3 regions of the Streptomyces lunaelactis genome follow, and region 3 is predicted to be linked to each of the others. Evidence: riboswitches for the same ligand, from Rfam matches in the RefSeq annotation. Region 3 holds a riboswitch; each other region holds the start of a gene.
What was found. A riboswitch is a leader RNA that binds a small molecule or an ion and turns the genes downstream of it on or off. The one in region 3 is predicted to bind cyclic di-AMP.
Positions count from the first base shown of each region.

Region 1 (6,207 bases), 3.9 Mb from region 3:
TGCAGCCGGACGGCCGCTTCAGCGCCGAACGGATCGACGCGAGCGACGAGGGGGCCGTCACCTCCCTGCTGCACCGGCAGCGCTGCGACGTCCTGCTCAATGCCACCGACCCCCGCTTTGTGATGCCGCTGTTCCAGGCGGCCCTGGCCGCCGGGGCGCACTACCTGGACATGGCGATGTCGCTGTCCCGCCCGCACCCGGAGCGCCCGTACGAGCTCTGCGGTGTCAAGCTCGGCGACGCCCAGTTCGAGCGGGCCGCGGACTGGGAGAAGGCCGGATCACTCGCCCTCGTCGGCATGGGCGTCGAGCCGGGACTGTCCGACGTCTTCGCCCGGCACGCCGCCGAGGAACTCTTCGACGAGATCGAGGAGATCGGCATCCGCGACGGGGCGAACCTCACCGTCGACGGCTACGACTTCGCGCCCTCGTTCAGCATCTGGACCACCATCGAGGAGTGCCTCAACGCGCCCGTCGTCTACGAGGCCGGCCGGGGCTGGTTCACCACCGCCCCCTTCAGCGAGCCGGAGGTCTTCGACTTCCCCGAGGGGATCGGGCCCGTCGAGTGCGTCAACGTCGAGCACGAGGAGGTTCTCCTGGTGCCGCGGTGGGTGGACGCGGGACGTGTCACCTTCAAGTACGGCCTCGGTGCGGACTTCATCGGTACGCTGCAGACGCTCCACCAGCTGGGCCTGGACCGCACCGATCCGGTGCCGGTGCCCGCGGCGGACGGATCGGGCACGGTCCACGTCTCTCCGCGGGACGTGGTCGCCGCCTGCCTGCCCAACCCGGCAGCCCTGGGGGAGCGCATGCACGGCAAGACGTGCGCGGGCACCTGGGTCAAGGGCACCAAGGACGGCCGCCCGCGCGAGGTCTACCTGTACCACGTGGTCGACAACCAGTGGTCCATGCGCGAGTACGGCTGCCAGGCCGTCGTATGGCAGACCGCGATCAACCCGGTCGTGGCCCTGGAACTGATCGCCGCCGGCACCTGGTCCGGCAGCGGCGTCCTCGGTCCCGAGGCACTCCCCGCCCGGCCTTTCCTGGACCTGTTGACCGAGTACGGTTCACCCTGGGGCATGCGCGAGCAGTGACAGCCCAACGCCGGTGCTGTGTGCGTCAATAGGTCTGGACCAACTCGGCGTACCGGCGCCGGCTGGCGCCGTCTCGCAGGTGAAGTGGGGCCCGCGCCCCCGAATTGGCGCTACTGTTCTGATCCGTATCATCTCCGCGACGGCGTGATCCCTTCCGCCGTCCGCAAGAGCCCGTCGACGCCCGCCCGGCGCACGGAGTTTCAGCGAGTTTCCGCTTCGACTGAGCAGAACCATCCTGGTTTCCGTATCCCTCTGCGTTGTGCTGTGTCTTCCGCCGGAGCGGGCGAGAGTACGGCCCGACTCGGCCGAGGGGCATGAAGCCCACGGTGTGCGACGGCAATCAAGAGGGGCGGACTGATGAGGTACAGACAGAGACACAAGCGGTCCAGACTGATCGGCATGACTGTCGCCGGGGTGACAGCGATGGCCGTGGGGGGCGGGGCTCTCCTGATGACGGACAACGACGCCTCGGCCGCCCGGGGTTCCACGAAGGCCGCAGGCTGGCAGGCGCCGATGACCATCAACTGTCCGGACGTCGCGGTCCGTCTGTCGAGTGTGCCGGAGCAGGCGCGGCCGGCCGTGGACGGTGAACTCGCGCAGCTGGACAGCCAGGTCGCGGATGCCTATCGGCAACTCGCCACCGGCGGCGCTCAAGCCGACCAGAAGTGGGTACGCACGCGCGTACTGGATCCGCTGTCCTCCCAGCGCCGCGGCACTCTGGACCGCATCGCCGCCGAGATCGAGCGGGTCTCGAGCCGGCCCCAGGGGATGGACTCGCTGGCGTCCTGCACGGTCAAGAAGGACGATGTGGCCCCCGCTTCCGCGGCCGGTTCCGGATCTGACGCTCCGAGCGCCCCTGCTGCCAGTGCCTCCGCGCCGGCCGCGGGCGGTCAGGGGCAGACGGGTCCCCGAAGGTCGGACTTCGTGGACATCCGCAAGGTGCGGCCCAATGTCGCCGAGCCCCGCGTACGGAGCAACGCCTCCCGTGGCACCTTCAAGTCGCGCTGCGGTCGCAACGAGAACAAGCACTTCAACCCCGACAACGTCATCGTCGCCCCCGGTGTGAGCAACGGCGCCCACCACATGCACGACTACGTCGGCAACCTCGAGACCGATGCCTTCTCCACCAATGACGACCTGGCCACCGCCAATACGACGTGCACCAACGGCGACCGCTCCACGCACTATTGGCCGGTGCTGCGACTGCGCAACGGGAAGATCGAGGCCGACGCCAATCTTCCCGGCGGCGGACAGGACGGCAACGTCGGACGCATTCTCCAGCCCGCTTCCGTGCAACTCACCTTCCGCGGCAGTCCCGTCGGCAAAGTCACGGCGATGCCCACATTCCTGCGCATCATCACCGGCGACGCCAAGGCGTTCACCAATGGAACAGCCAATGCCAACGCATCCTGGAGCTGCACCGGCTTCGAGAACCGACAGCTCAAGGACAAATACCCGCTGTGCCCGCGCGGCAGCAACGTGGTGCGTACGTTCAATTTCCAGAGCTGCTGGGACGGCCAGAACACCGACAGCGCGAACCACCGCACGCATGTGACCTTCGCGCGCCCCAACGGCGCGTGCCCGAAGGGATTCCGGGCCATTCCTCAACTGGTCCAGCGGATCACGTACAAGATCGCGCCCGGCTCCGTGTTCGCCGTCGACAGCTTCCCTGAGCAGTTGCACAAGCCGGTGACGGACCATGGCGACTTCATCAACGTGATGTCCGCGTCGCTGATGAGGAAAGCGGTGAGCTGCATCAACAACGGCCGTAGGTGCGGCTGACGTCCGGATCCGGCGCGGCGGATGCCACGCCGCCCGCCCGTTTCCTCTCGTCGACGATGGGGACCCCGCTCTTGTGCACTCAGGCGTTCACCGCGTGGGCGCAGGCCCAGGAGCAGGGTCCCGGCGGCCGAGAGTCTGGGGCGGCCGGTCGATAAACGGACAGAGGCGGCATAAGCCTCCATATTTGCCTACAGCGGCGAATAGTGGTGCGAACCGCGGGGCGTTTCGCGGTCCGCCAGGGCGACTCGCTGCGCGACCTTGGTCGAGAAAGCGTTCCGGCAGTGACGTTTCGCCCGAAAAGTTACTGCGTGGGCAGTTGCTCTGATATTTCGCATGATGCCTGAATTGGTAGTACTCGCGCGAAATATCTTTCTCTCGCGCCCTGCCGCACGGCACACCGTTCCGCATTGCCTCCAGTGAAATGGGTCACGTCTATGGCGATTTGTGGACAGCGCCGATGAGCCCAGTCCCGTTCCACAGAAAGAAAGTTGAGTTTCCCGCTCGGGATGGATCAAGGGATATTCTCGCGGCGGATCCTCCTCGCGGAATGCCCTATTGAATTCAGGGCTTGTTCCCTCCGGTGCATCTCGCTTACGGTCACGGCAATCCGGATGGACCGCCGAATCCTGCCGCCATCCGGAAACCGAACCGACCCACTCACGTACGGCAGGAGCGGGGGACCCAGGTAAGCCGCCGATCCGGAATCCGGAACGGCTTGGGGTGAAGTCGCATTCATACTGCGGCCGGGCATCTCCAGCCCGAACCCGACAGCTCACCTCGCAGGCGACGGAGAGGAATTCGTCATGCCCGCAAAGGGTAAGCACCGTCGCCCCAAGTCCAGCTCACTCACCCGGGGTCTCGCCGTCGTGGGCACGGGTGGCGCCGCACTCGTCCTTCCGGTGATCGGCGCGACCGCTGCCGGCGCGGCGCAGGCGCAGCCCGTTGCTGTCGAGAAGGCCGTGGCACCGGCCATCGCGGCGGCCGCGCCGGCCCCCGCGAAGAAGGCGGGCCCCACGACCTATTCGGTCGTCGCGGGGGACTCCCTTTCCAAGATCGCGGACCAGCTCGCCGTGAGCGGCGGCTGGAAGAAGCTGTACCAGGACAACCGGAAGGCTGTCGGTGACGACCCGCGGCTGATTCATCCCGGACTCGAGCTGACCGTCGGTAAGAAGGCCAAGGCGCCCTCCGCCAAGGCGCCCTCCGCCAAGGCGTCCGCGTCCAAGGCATCCTCCTCCCAGCGGGCCGACCGTTCCGAGCGGACGTCCACCCTGTCCACCAAGAAGGCCGCCGTCGTCTCCAAGCCCGCGGCCTACTCCAATGACCTCGACGGCTGGATCAAGGAGTCGCTGGACGTCATGGCCCGGCACGGCATACCGGGCAGCTACGACGGCATCCACCGAAACGTCATGCGCGAGTCCGCGGGCAACCCGCTGGCCATCAACAACTGGGACTCCAACGCCGCCGCCGGAACGCCGTCCAAGGGGCTCCTGCAGGTCATCCAGCCGACCTTCCTGGCCTACCACGTGCCCGGCACGGCGATGGACAGCTTTGATCCGGTCGCCAACATCACCGCCGCGTGCAACTACGCCGCCGACAAGTACGGCTCGATCGACAACGTCAACGGACCTTACTGACGTTCTGGGTCCCGGCGGCTCGGGCCGCCGGGATCCCCGTGAAGCGCCCCGAGATGTGCAGGTCGGCCCCGATCCCGGCTGCTGCCGCCCGCAGCTCGGGCAGGCGCGGCCTGCTGCGACGTGCTCGCCGACGTCGATCTGCGGCCCGGCCTGGCCCGTACCACCGCACCGACTCTTTAGCCGAAAGGTTCAAACGCAACAGATCGCGCTCGCCGCACGGACCGGGCCGACGTGACGGCGCTCCACGAGCGTGACCTTCAGGTCACGGAGGGGCTGCATGGCGACGGGCCGAAGATCGCCGCCCGAGCCCTTACTCCGGTCGTGTTCCGCATTCGCATCGCATTCGTGATCGGTGCGGCGCATGATGGTGGGCATGGCGAAGCCGACCATCCTGACCGTCGACGACGATCCGGGAGTCTCCCGAGCCATCGCCCGCGACCTCCGGCGCCGGTACGGCGACCGGTATCGCGTGCTCCGCGCGCCCTCGGGTGCAGAGGCCCTGGAGGCATTGCGGGAGGTCAAGCTGCGCGGCGAGCCGCTCGCCGTGATGATCGCCGACTACCGCATGCCGACGATGAACGGCGTGCAGTTTCTGGAAGCGGCCATGGACCTCTTCCCCCTGGCCAGACGGGTGCTTCTGACGGCGTACGCCGACACGGGCGCGGCCATAGACGCGATCAACATCGTCGATCTCGATCATTACCTGCTCAAGCCGTGGAGTCCGCCGGAGGAGAACCTCTACCCGGTGCTGGACGCGCTGCTGGAGCTGTGGGCGGCGGCGCCCGACCTGGCGGTGGGGGAGACACGGATCGTCGGCCACCGCTGGTCGGCGCCGTCCTTCGCCGTACGGGAATTCCTCGCCCGCAATCTCGTGCCCTACCGCTGGGTCGCCGCGGACGAACCCGAAGGGCGGCGGCTCCTGGACGCGGCCGGTCTCAGCGCCGACGACGTGCCGCTGGTGATCACGGCCGACGGCAAGACCCTGCAGGCGCCGAGCGAGGCCGAGCTCGCCGCCGAAGTGGGACTGAGCACCACCCCGGCCGCCGACTTCTACGACGTCGTCGTCATCGGCGCGGGCCCCGCAGGGCTCGGCGCCGCCGTCTACGCGGCGTCCGAGGGGCTGCGAACGGTGCTGGTGGAGCGGAGCGCGACCGGCGGGCAGGCCGGCCAGAGCAGCCGTATCGAGAACTACCTGGGTTTCCCCGACGGAGTGTCCGGGGCGCAGCTGACGGACCGGGCACGTCGGCAGGCCACCCGCTTCGGCGCCGAGATCCTCAGCGCGCGGGAAGTGGTGTCACTGGAAGCGGCAGGGGCGGGCCGGGTGCTGCGGTTCAGCGACGGGACCTCGATCGGGGCGCACACCGTCGTCCTGGCGACGGGGGTGTCGTACCGGCGGCTGGAGGGGGCGGGCCTCGACGAGTTCACCGGAGCCGGAGTCTTCTACGGCTCGGCGTCCTTCGAAGCAGCCAACTGCACGGGGGAGGACGTGTACATCGTCGGCGGCGCCAACTCCGCCGGCCAGGCCGCCGTCTACTTCTCCCGCTATGCCAACCGCGTCCATCTCCTGGTCCGCGGAGCCGACTTGGCCAGGTCGATGTCGCACTACCTGGTCCAGCAGATCGACGGCATCGCCAACATTCACGTCCACCCGCACACCGAGGTGGCGGGCGGCGAGGGCGACAGGCACCTGCAGCGACTGA
Region 1 is NZ_CP026304.1:7,997,075-8,003,281, forward strand. It holds gene SLUN_RS36575 (saccharopine dehydrogenase family protein) at 1-1,091, shown strand, start outside; gene SLUN_RS36580 (DUF1996 domain-containing protein) at 1,491-2,873, shown strand; cyclic di-AMP (ydaO/yuaA leader) riboswitch at 3,514-3,672, shown strand; gene SLUN_RS36585 (LysM peptidoglycan-binding domain-containing protein) at 3,677-4,507, shown strand; gene SLUN_RS36590 (hypothetical protein) at 4,697-4,882, opposite strand; gene SLUN_RS36595 (NAD(P)/FAD-dependent oxidoreductase) at 4,881-6,207, shown strand, end outside.
Region 1: another riboswitch for cyclic di-AMP. It lies ahead of SLUN_RS36585 (LysM peptidoglycan-binding domain-containing protein); the one in region 3 lies ahead of SLUN_RS18740 (M23 family metallopeptidase).

Region 2 (6,207 bases), 3.4 Mb from region 3:
CTCGGGCTCACCCTGCACCACCGGATGCGCGGCGACGCGGACGTCATCGAGCGCTGGGTCACCGTCACCCACGAAGGCGAAGGACCGGACCTGGAGCTGCTGCGGGCCGATGCCGCCACCTGGACACTGCCGCAGCGCGGCCACTGGCGGCTCAGCCAGCTGCACGGCCGCTGGGCGGCCGAGTCCCTGCTCGTACGGTCGGAGCTGACGTACGGCGAGAAGGTACTGAGCAGCCGGCGCGGGCACACCGGTCACCAGCACCTGCCGTGGGTCGCCCTCGACGCCGAAGGCGCCACTGAGGAGCACGGAGAGGTGTACGGCTGCGCGCTCGCCTGGTCCGGGTCATGGCGGATCGCCGTACAGCGGCTGCCCGACGGACTCGTCCAGATCACCGGCGGCGCGGGCTACGACGACTCCGGACTGCTGCGGCTCGCGCCCGGCCAGTCCTACACCTCGCCCGTCTTCGCCGGTCTGTGGAGCGACGGCGGATTCGGCGGAGCCAGCCGGGCCTGGCACGCCTGGCAGCTGGCGCACGTCATCCCGGACGCCGCGAGCGAGCGTCCGGTGCTCTACAACTCCTGGGAGGCCACCGGCTTCGACATCTCCGAGGAACAGCAGCGGGCGCTCGCGCGGCGGGCCGCCGCCATGGGCATCGAGCTGTTCGTCGTCGACGACGCGTGGTTCGGGCAGCGCACCAGCGACCGGGCCGGACTCGGCGACTGGACCCCCAACGCCGAACGCTTCCCGCAGGGACTGAAGCCGCTCGCCGACGAAGTGCACGCGCTGGGCATGCAGTTCGGGATCTGGGTCGAGCCGGAGATGGTCAACGCCGACAGCGATCTCTACCGCGCGCATCCCGACTGGGTGCAGCACCACCCGGGCCGGGCCCGCACGGAGTTCCGCAACCAGCTCGTACTGAACCTCGCCCGCGAGGACGTACAGGCCTGTCTCTGGGAACAGCTGGACGGACTGCTCAGCAGCGCGCCCATCGACTATGTGAAGTGGGACTTCAACCGCTGCTTCACGGACGTCGGCTGGCCCGGTGAGGAGTATCCGCAGAAGCTGTGGGTCGAGCATGTGCACGCGCTGTACGCACTCCTCGACCGGCTGCGGGCCGCGCACCCGACGGTGGCGTTCGAGTCCTGCTCCGGCGGCGGCGGCCGGATCGACCTCGGCATCCTCTCCCGTACCGACCAGGTATGGACGTCCGACAACACCGATCCGCTGGACCGGCTCGGCATCCAGCAGGGCTTCACCCAGCTGCACCCGGCACGGGTCATGGCGGCCTGGGTGACCGACAGCCCCAATGTCCAGCTCAACGGCCGCTTCAGCACGCTGCGCTTCCGCTTTGTCAGCGCGATGGCCGGAGTGCTCGGAGTCGGCGGCGACCTGACCGAATGGAGCGAGGGGGAGCTCACCGAGGCGCGCGGCTGGGCGGAGCTCTACAAGAAGATCAGGCCGGTGGTGCAGCACGGCGGGCTGTACCGGCTGCGGGCCCCGGAGGGCGGGCTGAGCGCCGTGCAGTACGTGCGCGGCGACGAGACCGTCGTGCTCGCCTGGCTCCAGGCACAGCACTACGGCGAGCTGCCGCCCAGGCTCCGGCTGCGGGGGCTCGACCCGGCGGCCGCGTACGAGTGCCTGGACACCGGCGCCGTGCACCGTGGCTCCGTACTCCTGCACCACGGGCTGCACACCGGGCTGAAGGGTGACATGGACGCCACGGTGATCCGGCTGCGCCGCCGCTGACCCGAGCCCGCTGATCCGAACCCGCTGATCCGAGCCGGAAGGCCGCCGAATTCCGCCCGCAAGGCGGGAATGAGGTGTATGTGATGGCGATAAGCCACCTCGTCAATAAATGACGCTTCTGTCCGAATTGGTCGATTCGGCATAACGTGCCCCGTCTGCAATGCAGATGGGGCACGACCCGTGAGCAGGATCATATTCGTGACGGTGTGTGGCGGTACGGCGGAAGCCAATTCCGCTGCCAGGCGGCGAGCCAAGGACTTCGATTCACGGAGGGTGACCGGAATTCCCCGGCAATATCAAAGGGATCATTGACCGGGGAAAGGGGCAGCTTGTTTCCGGTCGGTTTGCCGGTTTACGGTCACGACCAATCCGGACGGAACGCCTAATCCTGCCGCCGCCCGGAATTCCACCCACCCACGTGTGGCAGGAGCGGGGGACCCAGGTAAGTACGCCGATTCCGGAGGTCCGGAGACGGCTTGGGGTTAAGTCGCGCAACTGCGCGGCCGGGCATCTCCAGCCCGAACCCGACAGCTCACCTCGTAGGCGCCGGAGAGGAATTCGCCATGCCCGCGAAGGGTAAGCACCGCCGTCCCAAGGTCAACCCGATCACGCGCGGATTCGTCGCCGCCGCCGGTACGGGTGGCGCCGTCATCGCACTTCCGCTCATGGGTGCCACCGGCGCCCACGCCGCCGACAAGGCCGCGCCCGCCGCGGCTTCGCACACGGTGGCAGTGACCGCCGCCGCGGCTCCGGCACCCGCCAAGAAGGCCGCCCCCACCACGTACTCCGTCGTCTCCGGCGACTACCTGGCCAAGATCGCCGACAAGCACGATGTCCGCGGCGGCTGGAAGAAGCTGTACGAGGACAACCGTGCGGTCGTCGGCGAGAACCCCTCGCTGATCCACCCGGGCCTCAAGCTCACCCTCGGCGCGAAGGCGAAGGCGAAGGCCCCCGCGCAGGAGAAGCCGAAGCCCAGCTCCGAGGGCCCGGCCAAGTCCTCTTCGAGTGGCTCCCCGGACTCCTCCTCGAAGCCGGCCAAGCCGGCAAAGCAGGCGTCGTCCAAGGGCACGGGCAGCACCGCCGCGCAGACCAGCGGCTCCGGCTTCACCTCGCCCGTCTCCGGCGCGACCATCAGCACCCCGTACCACCTCGCCGGTGGCATGTGGTCCAGCGGCTACCACACCGGTGTCGACTTCGCGGCGTCCTCCGGCACCACCGTCAAGTCCGTCGGCCCGGGCACCGTCGTCTCCGCCGGGTGGGGCGGCGCGTACGGCAACGAGGTCGTCATCCAGCACACCGACGGCACCTACTCGCAGTACGCCCACCTCTCCTCCCTGTCCGTCTCCTCCGGCCAGAACGTGAGCGGCGGCCAGCAGATCGGCCTCTCCGGCTCCACGGGCAACTCCACCGGTCCGCACCTCCACTTCGAGATCCGCACCGGCCCGGGCTACGGCTCGGACATCGACCCGCTGGCCTACCTGCGCAGCCACGGCGTCAGCATCTGACGCGCTGGTGAACTGACGCGCTGATGAACGGGCCGATGCCCTGACGCCCGACGAATCCAGCACGCCGAATCCCCCCGCGCCGTCCTGAGTGGCGCGGGGGGATTCGGCGTATTCCGGCGTGGGCGAAACGTGACCGGTGGCAAAGATCACCCCTCGTCAACCCCTCCTTACGGTCGCGTAGGTCACATCCGTAAGGGAAAGATGAGGTCTCGTGGCAGACGATTCGAGAACAGAAGAAGATGGCGCATTCGGGTCGTACGCGGCGATCGGTGACAGCTTCACCGAGGGCGTCGGCGACCCGGGCCCCGATGGGATGTACGTCGGCTGGGCGGACCGTTTCGCGGTCCTGCTGGACGACCGGATGCCGGAGCACACCTTCAGGTACGCCAATCTCGCCGTACGCGGCCGTCTCCTCGATCAGATCGTCGAGGAACAGGTCCCGAGGGCGAGGGAACTCGCCCCGGATCTGGTGACGTTCTGCGCGGGGGGCAACGACATCATCCGGCCCGGCACCGACCCCGACGATGTGGCCGAGCGCTTCGAGCGCGCCGTCGCCGACCTCGCGGGCTCGGTCGGCACCGTCATGGTGACCACCGGATTCGATACGCGTGGGGTGCCGGTACTGCGCCATCTGCGCGGCAAGATCGCCACGTACACCGCGCACGTACGGGCCATCGCCGATCGCTACGACTGTCCCGTACTCGATCTGTGGTCGCTCAAATCCGTCCAGGACAGGCGGGCTTGGGACGGCGACAGACTGCATCTGTCACCCGAGGGCCACACCAGGGTCGCGTTGCGCGCCGCCCAGGTGCTCGGCCTGGAGGTGCCCGCCGACCCCGACCAGTCGTGGCCGCCCCTGCCGCCGCGCGGCCCGCTCGAAGTGCGCCGCGACGACATCCACTGGGCGCGCGAGCACCTGGTGCCGTGGATCGGACGGAGGCTGCGCGGCGAGAGCTCCGGCGACCATGTGGAAGCCAAGCGGCCGAATCTGCTGCCCCTGTGACGGCGACGGGGTGCGGGTACGGGCCGGTGAGTACTACGGCCCTTCCCCTCTCGGCTTCTTCACGGGCGTCCCGAAGCTGACGGCGTTCTCGGCGCGGGTGCAGGACGAGGCGGTGGCGCGCCGACTGGGGGATGAGCCGGCGAGGCTGACGGGGATCGGCCTTCCGGCTCCGTACGACGCCTGAGAAGCGGCGGGCACGGCCGGGATCCGCTCCAGGACACCACCCGCGAACACGTCGTACAGCGGCAGCGCCTCCAGATGGACATAGCCGATATGGCAGTCGCAGACGGCCGACGGGCAGTCGCGCGGACGCAGCGCCCGCCGGTAGGAGCCGTCGTAGAGATTGCCGAGCTCGTCCGGGACGAAGTGGCAGCGCCGCACCGTGCCGTCGCCGTCCACCGAGATCACCGACTCGCCCGTCCGGCACGGGAGTCCTGCCGAGCGGTGCGGATCGCGGCTGTACGCGAAGAGCGGATCCAGCTCTGTCCACTCGGCTGCCTCGGCGTCGCTGTAGCTGCGTCCCTCGGCCGCGTTCACCCAGAGGTAGACGTGGGCGGGCAGATCGGCGCGCAGGCGACGGGCGTCGGCCAGGTGCTCGGGGAACCCCACGACGCCGACGCTGAACCGGACCCCGCGCCCGGACAGGTCACGGCACTTGCCGAGGAATCGGTCGTACGGGGTCTGGCCCGGGTGGTACGTGCACCAGAGTGCGAGGGTGTCGGGATCGGCGTCCGCGACCCAGCCGGTGCGGCAGCTGAGGTTCGTCTGGATGGCCACCCGGCGGATGTGCGGCAGCCGGGAGAGCTCGGTGAGGGTGCGGCGGTACCAGGAGCGGACCAGGCCCTCGCCCCACGGCGTGAACAGAATCGACAACTGGTCGTCCGTCTGCTCGGACGCCCAGTCGGCGAAGCGTTCGAGCGCGGAACGGTCGGCACGCAGCTGATCGGGGCTGTCGTGCCGCTTGGCGAAGGGACAGTACGGGCAGTCGTAGTCGCAGGAGGCGAGCGGGCCACGGTAGAGGATCGTCAGGTCCACAGCTGAACCTCACTTGAGTTCGTACGCGGCCATGTCGGCGCGCACGGCGGGGGAGAAGAGTTCGGGGCCCAGAGCGTCCGAGTACGCCAGACCGTCGGCACTCAGCCTCAGCCGGTCGGGCCCGGCGCTCTCGTCGAGCCAGCCGAGGGAACCGAAATGGTCGAGCTCGGACGGGAAGTCCTCGACCGGGTGGCGGCCGAACCGTTCACGGTATCCGGCCACTTCCATGCCCTCGGCCCGGAGGAGTGACTGGAGGAGATGGCGGCGGCGCGCCTCGTCCTCGTCGACCTCGCGTCCCACTTCGGCGCGGCTGAAGTCCTCGGTCGCCGTGTAGGTGTCGATGATGCCGCGTATCTCGCGCATGTCGACGGCGTAGTCGAAGGAGTAGTGCAGGGTCGAGGTGTAGGAGCGGGCACCGCAGCCGAGACCGATCATGCCGTCGGTCTGGCAGGCGTAGTCGTCCGGGCCCTGCGGCGGCGCGTCCGAGCGGCGGAACATCCGCATCGACACCTGCTCGTAGCCGTGCGAGAGAAGATGGTCGCGGCCCTCGCGGTACAGGCGCAGACGCTGGGCGTCCCAGGCCCGGTCGGCCGTCTCTCCGGCACGGCCGAGCCCGGTCAGCGGACGCACATACAGAGGGTAGAGATACAGCTCCTCGGGCTGCCAGGCGAGCGCGGCGTCCAGTGACAGCCGCCAGGTGCGCTCGGTCTGGCCGGCTATGCCGTAGATGAGATCGATGTTGAGGACGGGTGTGCGGGCGTCGCGGATGCGGGCCAGGGCCGACTCGACATCGGCGCGGCGCTGCGGGCGCACGGCCGCCCTCGCCTCCTCGTCGACGAAGCTCTGCACGCCGATGCTGAGCCGGGTGGCGCCCCGCTCGACGAGGACGGTGAGCCGGTCGGCGGTGGCGGTGGCGGG
Region 2 is NZ_CP026304.1:7,513,586-7,519,792, forward strand. It holds gene SLUN_RS34260 (alpha-galactosidase) at 1-1,746, shown strand, start outside; cyclic di-AMP (ydaO/yuaA leader) riboswitch at 2,132-2,307, shown strand; gene SLUN_RS34265 (LysM peptidoglycan-binding domain-containing M23 family metallopeptidase) at 2,310-3,251, shown strand; gene SLUN_RS34270 (SGNH/GDSL hydrolase family protein) at 3,463-4,254, shown strand; gene SLUN_RS34275 (STM4011 family radical SAM protein) at 4,288-5,289, opposite strand; gene SLUN_RS34280 (STM4012 family radical SAM protein) at 5,299-6,207, opposite strand, start outside.
Region 2: another riboswitch for cyclic di-AMP. It lies ahead of SLUN_RS34265 (LysM peptidoglycan-binding domain-containing M23 family metallopeptidase); the one in region 3 lies ahead of SLUN_RS18740 (M23 family metallopeptidase).

Region 3 (6,207 bases):
GGCCGGGCCGTGGCCGTCGCCATGGTGCACGGTCCTGAGGCCGGGCTGGCCGAAGTCGCCAAGCTGGAGGACCGGTTGGCGGGCCACCACCGGCTCGACGCGGTACGCGCGCATCTGCTGGAGAAGGCGGGGGACACCGAAGGCGCGCGAGCCGCGTACCGGCTGGCGGCGCAGCGCACTCTCAGCGTCCCCGAGACGCGCTATCTGCAGATGCGCGCGGCCCGGCTGCTGCCCTGAGCCGGGACCCCCGATTCGGCGCTTGACCTTTACGCAACGTCAAGATTTAACGTGAAGCGCATGGAGTGGTCGATCCAGGAGATTGCCCGGCGGGCCGGGACGACGAGCCGCACGCTGCGGCACTACGGCGAGCTGGGGCTGCTCGAGCCCAGCCGCGTGGGCAGCAACGGCTACCGCTACTACGACCAGGACGCGCTCGTACGGCTGCAGCGCATTCTGCTGCTGCGGGAGCTCGGGCTCCCACTGCCCGCGATCGCCGAGGTGCTCGAGGGCCAGCGGGACACCGCTGCCGCGCTCAGGACGCATCTGGCGCTGCTGGAGCAGGAACGGGTACGCATCGGGCGGCAGATCGCCTCGGTGCGGACCACTCTCCACAAGACCGAGGAAGGGGAGGAGCTCATGGCCGAGGAAGTACTCGACGGCTTCGATCACACGCAGTACGAGCGGGAGGTAACCGAGCGCTGGGGCCGGGAGGCGTACGAGAAGGGCGACCGCTGGTGGCGCTCGCTCAGCGCGCGGCAGAAGCGGGAGTTCCAGGAGCAGCAGGTCGCCATCGCCCAGGACTTCGCGCAGGCGCTGAAGGACGGGAAGGCGGCCGGCAGCGACGAGGTACAGGCGATCACGCGGCGGCAGTACGAGTGGCTGTCGATCACGGTCACGCCGACCAGGTCGTACTTCACCGGGCTCGGCGAGATGTACGTCGCGGACCCCCGCTTCACCGTCAACTACGACCGGCACGGTGAGGGGACCGCTGCCTTCGTCCGGGACGCGATGAAGGTGTACGGGGAGCGGCACCTCACGGACGGGTGACGGCCCCGCGGGCGGACCCGGCCGTTCCCGGCAGTGAGCTGCCTGCCTCGGGCCCCCTTCGCAGGGTGGAGTTGATCTTGCTCCGGATGGCGTAAGGTTGCATTCAACGGCGCGGGGTGGAGCAGCTCGGTAGCTCGCTGGGCTCATAACCCAGAGGTCGCAGGTTCAAATCCTGTCCCCGCTACTGAAGACACTGGCCCGGCACTCGATCAGAGTGCCGGGCCAGTGTCGTACCCGGCCCGGCGAGATCGGCCGGACAGGACCTGAGGCCCCATGAGGTCGTCGCCCGGTTGGCCGACGGTGAGTCGCCGCCCGGCGCGGCTGCGGCCAGCCTGGGAAGAGCGCGGTACCGTCCGCGGCTGTGGGTGGACCAGGCAGGAGATCACTGGTGGTGCACCGAGAGCAGGACGGCGGCGGCAACGCCAATCGCCTTGTCCGCGTCCTGCCCATGATGATGATCATCGGCGGTGTTGTCTTCGATCTCGCGACGCCGGCCGGGTTCACCGCCTCGCCGCTCCTCGCGGCCGCACCGTTGATCGCCGCACCGTTCTTCTCCCTGCTCAACACCGTGCTGACCGGCGTCGCGGCAATCGCCGCCGCGGTCGGTCTTGAGCTTTACAACCGCACCCTGGGCAATGTCACCTCCAGCACGGAGGTGGGCACCGTCGTCACCGTCGCCGGGCTCGCGGTGCTCATCAACCGGGTCGTACGGCTCGGTGGGGAGCGGCTGGCCTCCGCCCGCGTCATCGCCGAGACCGCGCAGCGGGCCGTGCTGCCCACTCCCGCGGACCGGATCGGCGGGCTGCAGGTCGCCGCGCGGTACGAGGCGGCGCAGGCGGACGCGTTCATCGGCGGTGACCTCTTCGCCGTACAGGACACTCCGTACGGCGTACGCCTCATCGTGGGCGACGTCCGGGGCAAGGGCATGGAGGCGGTCGAGTCGGTGGCCATCGTCATCGGGGCGTTCCGGGAGGCCGCCGAGCAGGAGAGCTCGCTCGAAGGGGTCGCCGGGCGCCTGGAGCGGGCGCTGGCGCGCGAGGGCGAGCGGCGGGCAGGTCTGGAATCCGTCGAGGGGTTCACCACCGCCGTACTCGGCGAGATCCCGCGCGCCCGCAGTGTGGTGCGGCTGGTGAACCGCGGGCATCCGGAGCCGCTGGTGCTGTACGCCGACGGGGGCCTGGACAGCCTGCGGCCGGCCAAGGCCGCGCTGCCCCTGGGGATGGGTCTGGGGGAGTGGCCGGACCGGGCGGGGGAGTATCCGCTGCCCGCCGGGGCCACGCTGCTCCTGTACACGGACGGTGTGTCCGAGGCGCGCGACCGCCGCGGCGTCTTCTACGACCCGGGCGAACGGCTCGCCGGGCGGCTCTTTCCGGGGCCCGAGGAACTGCTGGACGCGATCGTCGACGACGTACGCAGGCATACGGGCGGCGGCTCCACCGACGACATGGCGCTGCTGGCGGTCAGCCGCCCCGCCGAGGGGCAGCCGGACCGCCGCAGGACCGTACCCGTGGTGAAGGGCGAGGAGAGCGAGTGAGCGGTCGGGTCAGCCGCTGAATGCTCGGCCGTGCGGGCCGGTGAAGGCCACCGCGCGCTCGTCGGCGGGCCGCTCCCTCATCCGCCTGATCAACCGGACAGAATCTGGTCGCGCACCGTGTGTAATCGAAGGACACCCCTCCGCATAACATTTGATGCACCGTCAGAAGTGTGAAGTGACCTGAGGGGCGATCAAGTCGTCCGGCTCCGCCTGCATGTGTCCCGGTAAGTCCCGGCCGATGTTGTTAATGATCAGTCGGAACAGCTTGGAATCCGGCCCTGGTGTCTATTAACGTTCGATAACGCAGCGCGGTCGTCCCAGTCGTCGCAAGAGACGGCACCGTGCGCACGCGCCGAATTCCGCAAGGGAACCGGGGAACCACCAATTGGGGTGAATCGGGCACCTTTTGCCGCTTTTTTCGCGGTTGAAGCGCCCGTAGGAGACCTTCCTGCTCCGAACCCGTCAGCTAACCCGGTAGGCGAGAAGGAAGGAAAGGAGTACGCCTCCGTGGCGTCCAACAACCCTGCCCCAGTAGCCCCTCTGCATTCTGACTACTTCGGTGACGAGGTGGCGGAGCGGGCATGGGAGGAATGGAACCCCACCGAGGACTCCGTCCGTCCGGTGCGCGGTCGGCACCGTGTGATGAAGCAGCGCGGCGGACTCGCCCGCAGCTCCACTGTGCTGGGCGTCGGTGTGATCGCGGCGGTCGGCGCGGGTGGCATGGCCACCGCGCAGGACAAGCCACCGGTCTCCATATCGCTTCCCGACTCGATCGCGGACAACCTGCCCGACGCCAAGTCCCTGCCGGGCGTCGGCTCCTTGATGTCCGACGACTCCTCCGACGAGGAGCCGGGGAACGCCTCGCCGCTCACGGCGATGTCCCTGGCCTCGGACACCGGTTCCGGCGGGACCGGCGTGGACCAGGAGGCCGGCGCGGGGGAGGCCCTGCGCGCCCGGATCCTCCAGCAGGCCGAGCAGCAGCAGTCCGAGGCGGCCGCCGAGGAGAAGGCCGCGGCGGAGAAGCTCGCCGCCGACCAGGCCGCGGCGGAGGCGAAGAGGCAGCAGACGGCGGCGGAGGCGAAGGCCGAGGCCGCGAAGCAGGCGGCCGAGGCGGCGGCGGAGGCCAAGGCGGAGGCCGAGCGGCTCGCGCAGCTGGCGAAGAGCTACGCGCTCCCCACCTCCTCGTACACGATCACCTCCACCTTCGGCCAGTCCGGCTCCCTGTGGGCCTCGGGCCAGCACACCGGCCTGGACTTCGCCGCCCCGACGGGCACGCCCCTCAAGGCGGTGCACACGGGCACCGTCACGGCGGCGGGCTGGTCGGGTTCGTACGGCTACCGCACGGTCCTGGAGCTCGAGGACGGTACGGAGGTCTGGTACGCCCACCAGTCGTCGATCTCGGTCAGCGTCGGGCAGAAGGTGACGACGGGCGAGACGATCGGCCGCGTCGGCGCGACGGGCAATGTCACGGGCGCGCACCTGCACCTCGAGGTCCACACATCGGGCGGCACGGGCATCGACCCGATGACCTGGCTGCGGGACAAGGGCCTCACGGTCTGAGCTCTTCTCGGTTCTTCTTACGGCGCCCCTCGCACCGAACGGTGCGAGGGGCGCCGCGCGTTGCCGCCCGGCCTGACCAAAACGAAAGACCCTAGCTGCGGTACGGGTTGTAGCCGCCGTAGTCGCGGTGCGGCGGCGGCACCGGCACCCGGCCCGTCGCCCGTGCCGCGTACGTCAGCGCGGGCGCGGCCACCTCCTTGCGCTGCCACAGATGGTGCAGCAGCTCCTGCTCGCGCTCCACGAAGTCCGGGCCCGCCGCGCCGCGGTGGGCCCGGTGGCGCAGAAAGGCCAGGGACGTCGCAAACGTCTCGTACTCCGACACGGCGTGCGCCGCGGCCGGGCCGTGCATCCGCCGGGCGACGTCGCGCGCCATCGTGCGTGCCCGCATCGAGGACAGCGCGCGCGGCTCGGCGGCCGTCAGCCAGCCGGCCGCGGCGTACGCGGGCAGCTCGGCGGATATCGTGCGCAGCTCGCGCTGCCTGGTCCAGATCGTCAGCCAGGTCAGCAGTCCGAAGACGGGGACCATGAACGCCCCGTACACGCCGTAGAAGCCGAAGGGGCCCAAGAGCGACGCCGAGCCGTTCCACAGGGCGTGCATGCCCATCGCGAGGGCGAGGCCGAGCAGGGGCAGGGCGACCCGGCGGATCTTCTGGCGCTGTGTGGCGAGTGCCGCGATCCCGAAGCCGATGCCGGTGAGCACGGTGAACAGCGGATGCGCGAACGGCGACATCACGACCCGTACGAAGAAGGTCGCCGCGGTCACCGAGGCGAGCCCCGATGCGCCTATCTCCTGGTCCTCACCGAAGGCGGTGCCCAGGTAGAGGATGTTCTCGGTGAAGGCGAAGCCGGTCGCGGTGAAGCCCGCCACGACCACACCGTCGACGATCCCGGTGAAGTCCCGTCTGCGGAAGAGGAAGATGAGCAGCACCGCGGCGGCCTTCGCGCTCTCCTCGACGATCGGGGCTATCACCGTCGCGCCGAGGGTGTCCGCGCTCGCCGGGTCCGCGGTGGCGGTGGCTATCCAGCGGGTCGCGAAGGAGTTCGCGATGATCGCGACGAGGGCGGCGGCGAAGGCGCCCCAGGCGAAGGCGAAGAGCAGATTCCGCCAGGGTCCCGGCTCGACCCGGTCCAGCCAGCGGAAGGCCGCCGCGAGCAGCGGGACGGGCAGGGTCGCGAGGGCGAGGCCGACCAGGAAGCCCTGGGTGCCGGTCTGTTCGCGTACGAGCGCGAGGATCACCAGGCCGGAGAGGGCGAGGAGGGTGATCAGCGCCCCGGCCCGTACGGCCTTGCTCTGCCAGAGCCGGGAGACGCGGCGGGGCTTGTAGCGCCACCGGGAACGCTCCGGCACGGCGTCGAACAGCGGCTGCCGCTCGAACGCCGGGACCGCCGGATGCGGTGGGGGGTGCTGCGGGGGCGACTCGGACACCTATTGACCCTAACGAGGGCCACTGACAACTGGCGATGGGGCCCGGGGCACTACCGAGGGTTACGCCTCCGGGAGCGCCGGGCCGGCAGGATGGCCGGACACGGTCCAAGCGGTGTCCCCGGGGCCGCTCAGCGGCGGCGGAACAGCAGGTCCCGCACCTTGTGCCCCTTGTCCAGGCCCTGCCCCTCGAAGCGGGTCAGGGGCCGGAATCCGGGGCGGGGGGCGTAGCCGCCGTCGTCCCGGGTGTTCTCGAAGTCCGGGTGCGCGGACAGCACCTCGAGCATCTGCTCGGCGTACGGCTCCCAGTCGGTCGCGCAGTGGACGACGGCGCCTGGCTTCAGGCGCTGCGCCGCGAGGGTGAGGAACTCGGGCTGGATCAGCCGCCGCTTGTGGTGGCGCTTCTTGGGCCAGGGGTCGGGGAAGTAGACGCGCAGCCCGTCGAGGGAGCGGGGCGCGAGCATCTCCCGGAGCAGGATGATCGCGTCGCCGTTGGCGACCCGGATGTTGGACAGTCCGTTCCGCTCCGCGAGACCGAGCAGATTGCCCTGGCCGGGGGTGTGCACGTCGACGGCGAGAACCCCGGTGCCGGGGTCCTCGGCGGCCATCTGCGCGGTGGCCTCGCCCATCCCGAACCCGATCT
Region 3 is NZ_CP026304.1:4,119,222-4,125,428, reverse strand. It holds gene SLUN_RS18760 (RNA polymerase sigma factor) at 1-237, shown strand, start outside; gene SLUN_RS18755 (MerR family transcriptional regulator) at 298-1,047, shown strand; tRNA gene SLUN_RS18750 (tRNA-Met) at 1,158-1,231, shown strand; gene SLUN_RS18745 (PP2C family protein-serine/threonine phosphatase) at 1,496-2,581, shown strand; cyclic di-AMP (ydaO/yuaA leader) riboswitch at 2,922-3,077, shown strand; gene SLUN_RS18740 (M23 family metallopeptidase) at 3,089-4,141, shown strand; gene SLUN_RS18735 (PrsW family intramembrane metalloprotease) at 4,233-5,567, opposite strand; gene trmB (tRNA (guanosine(46)-N7)-methyltransferase TrmB) at 5,696-6,207, opposite strand, start outside.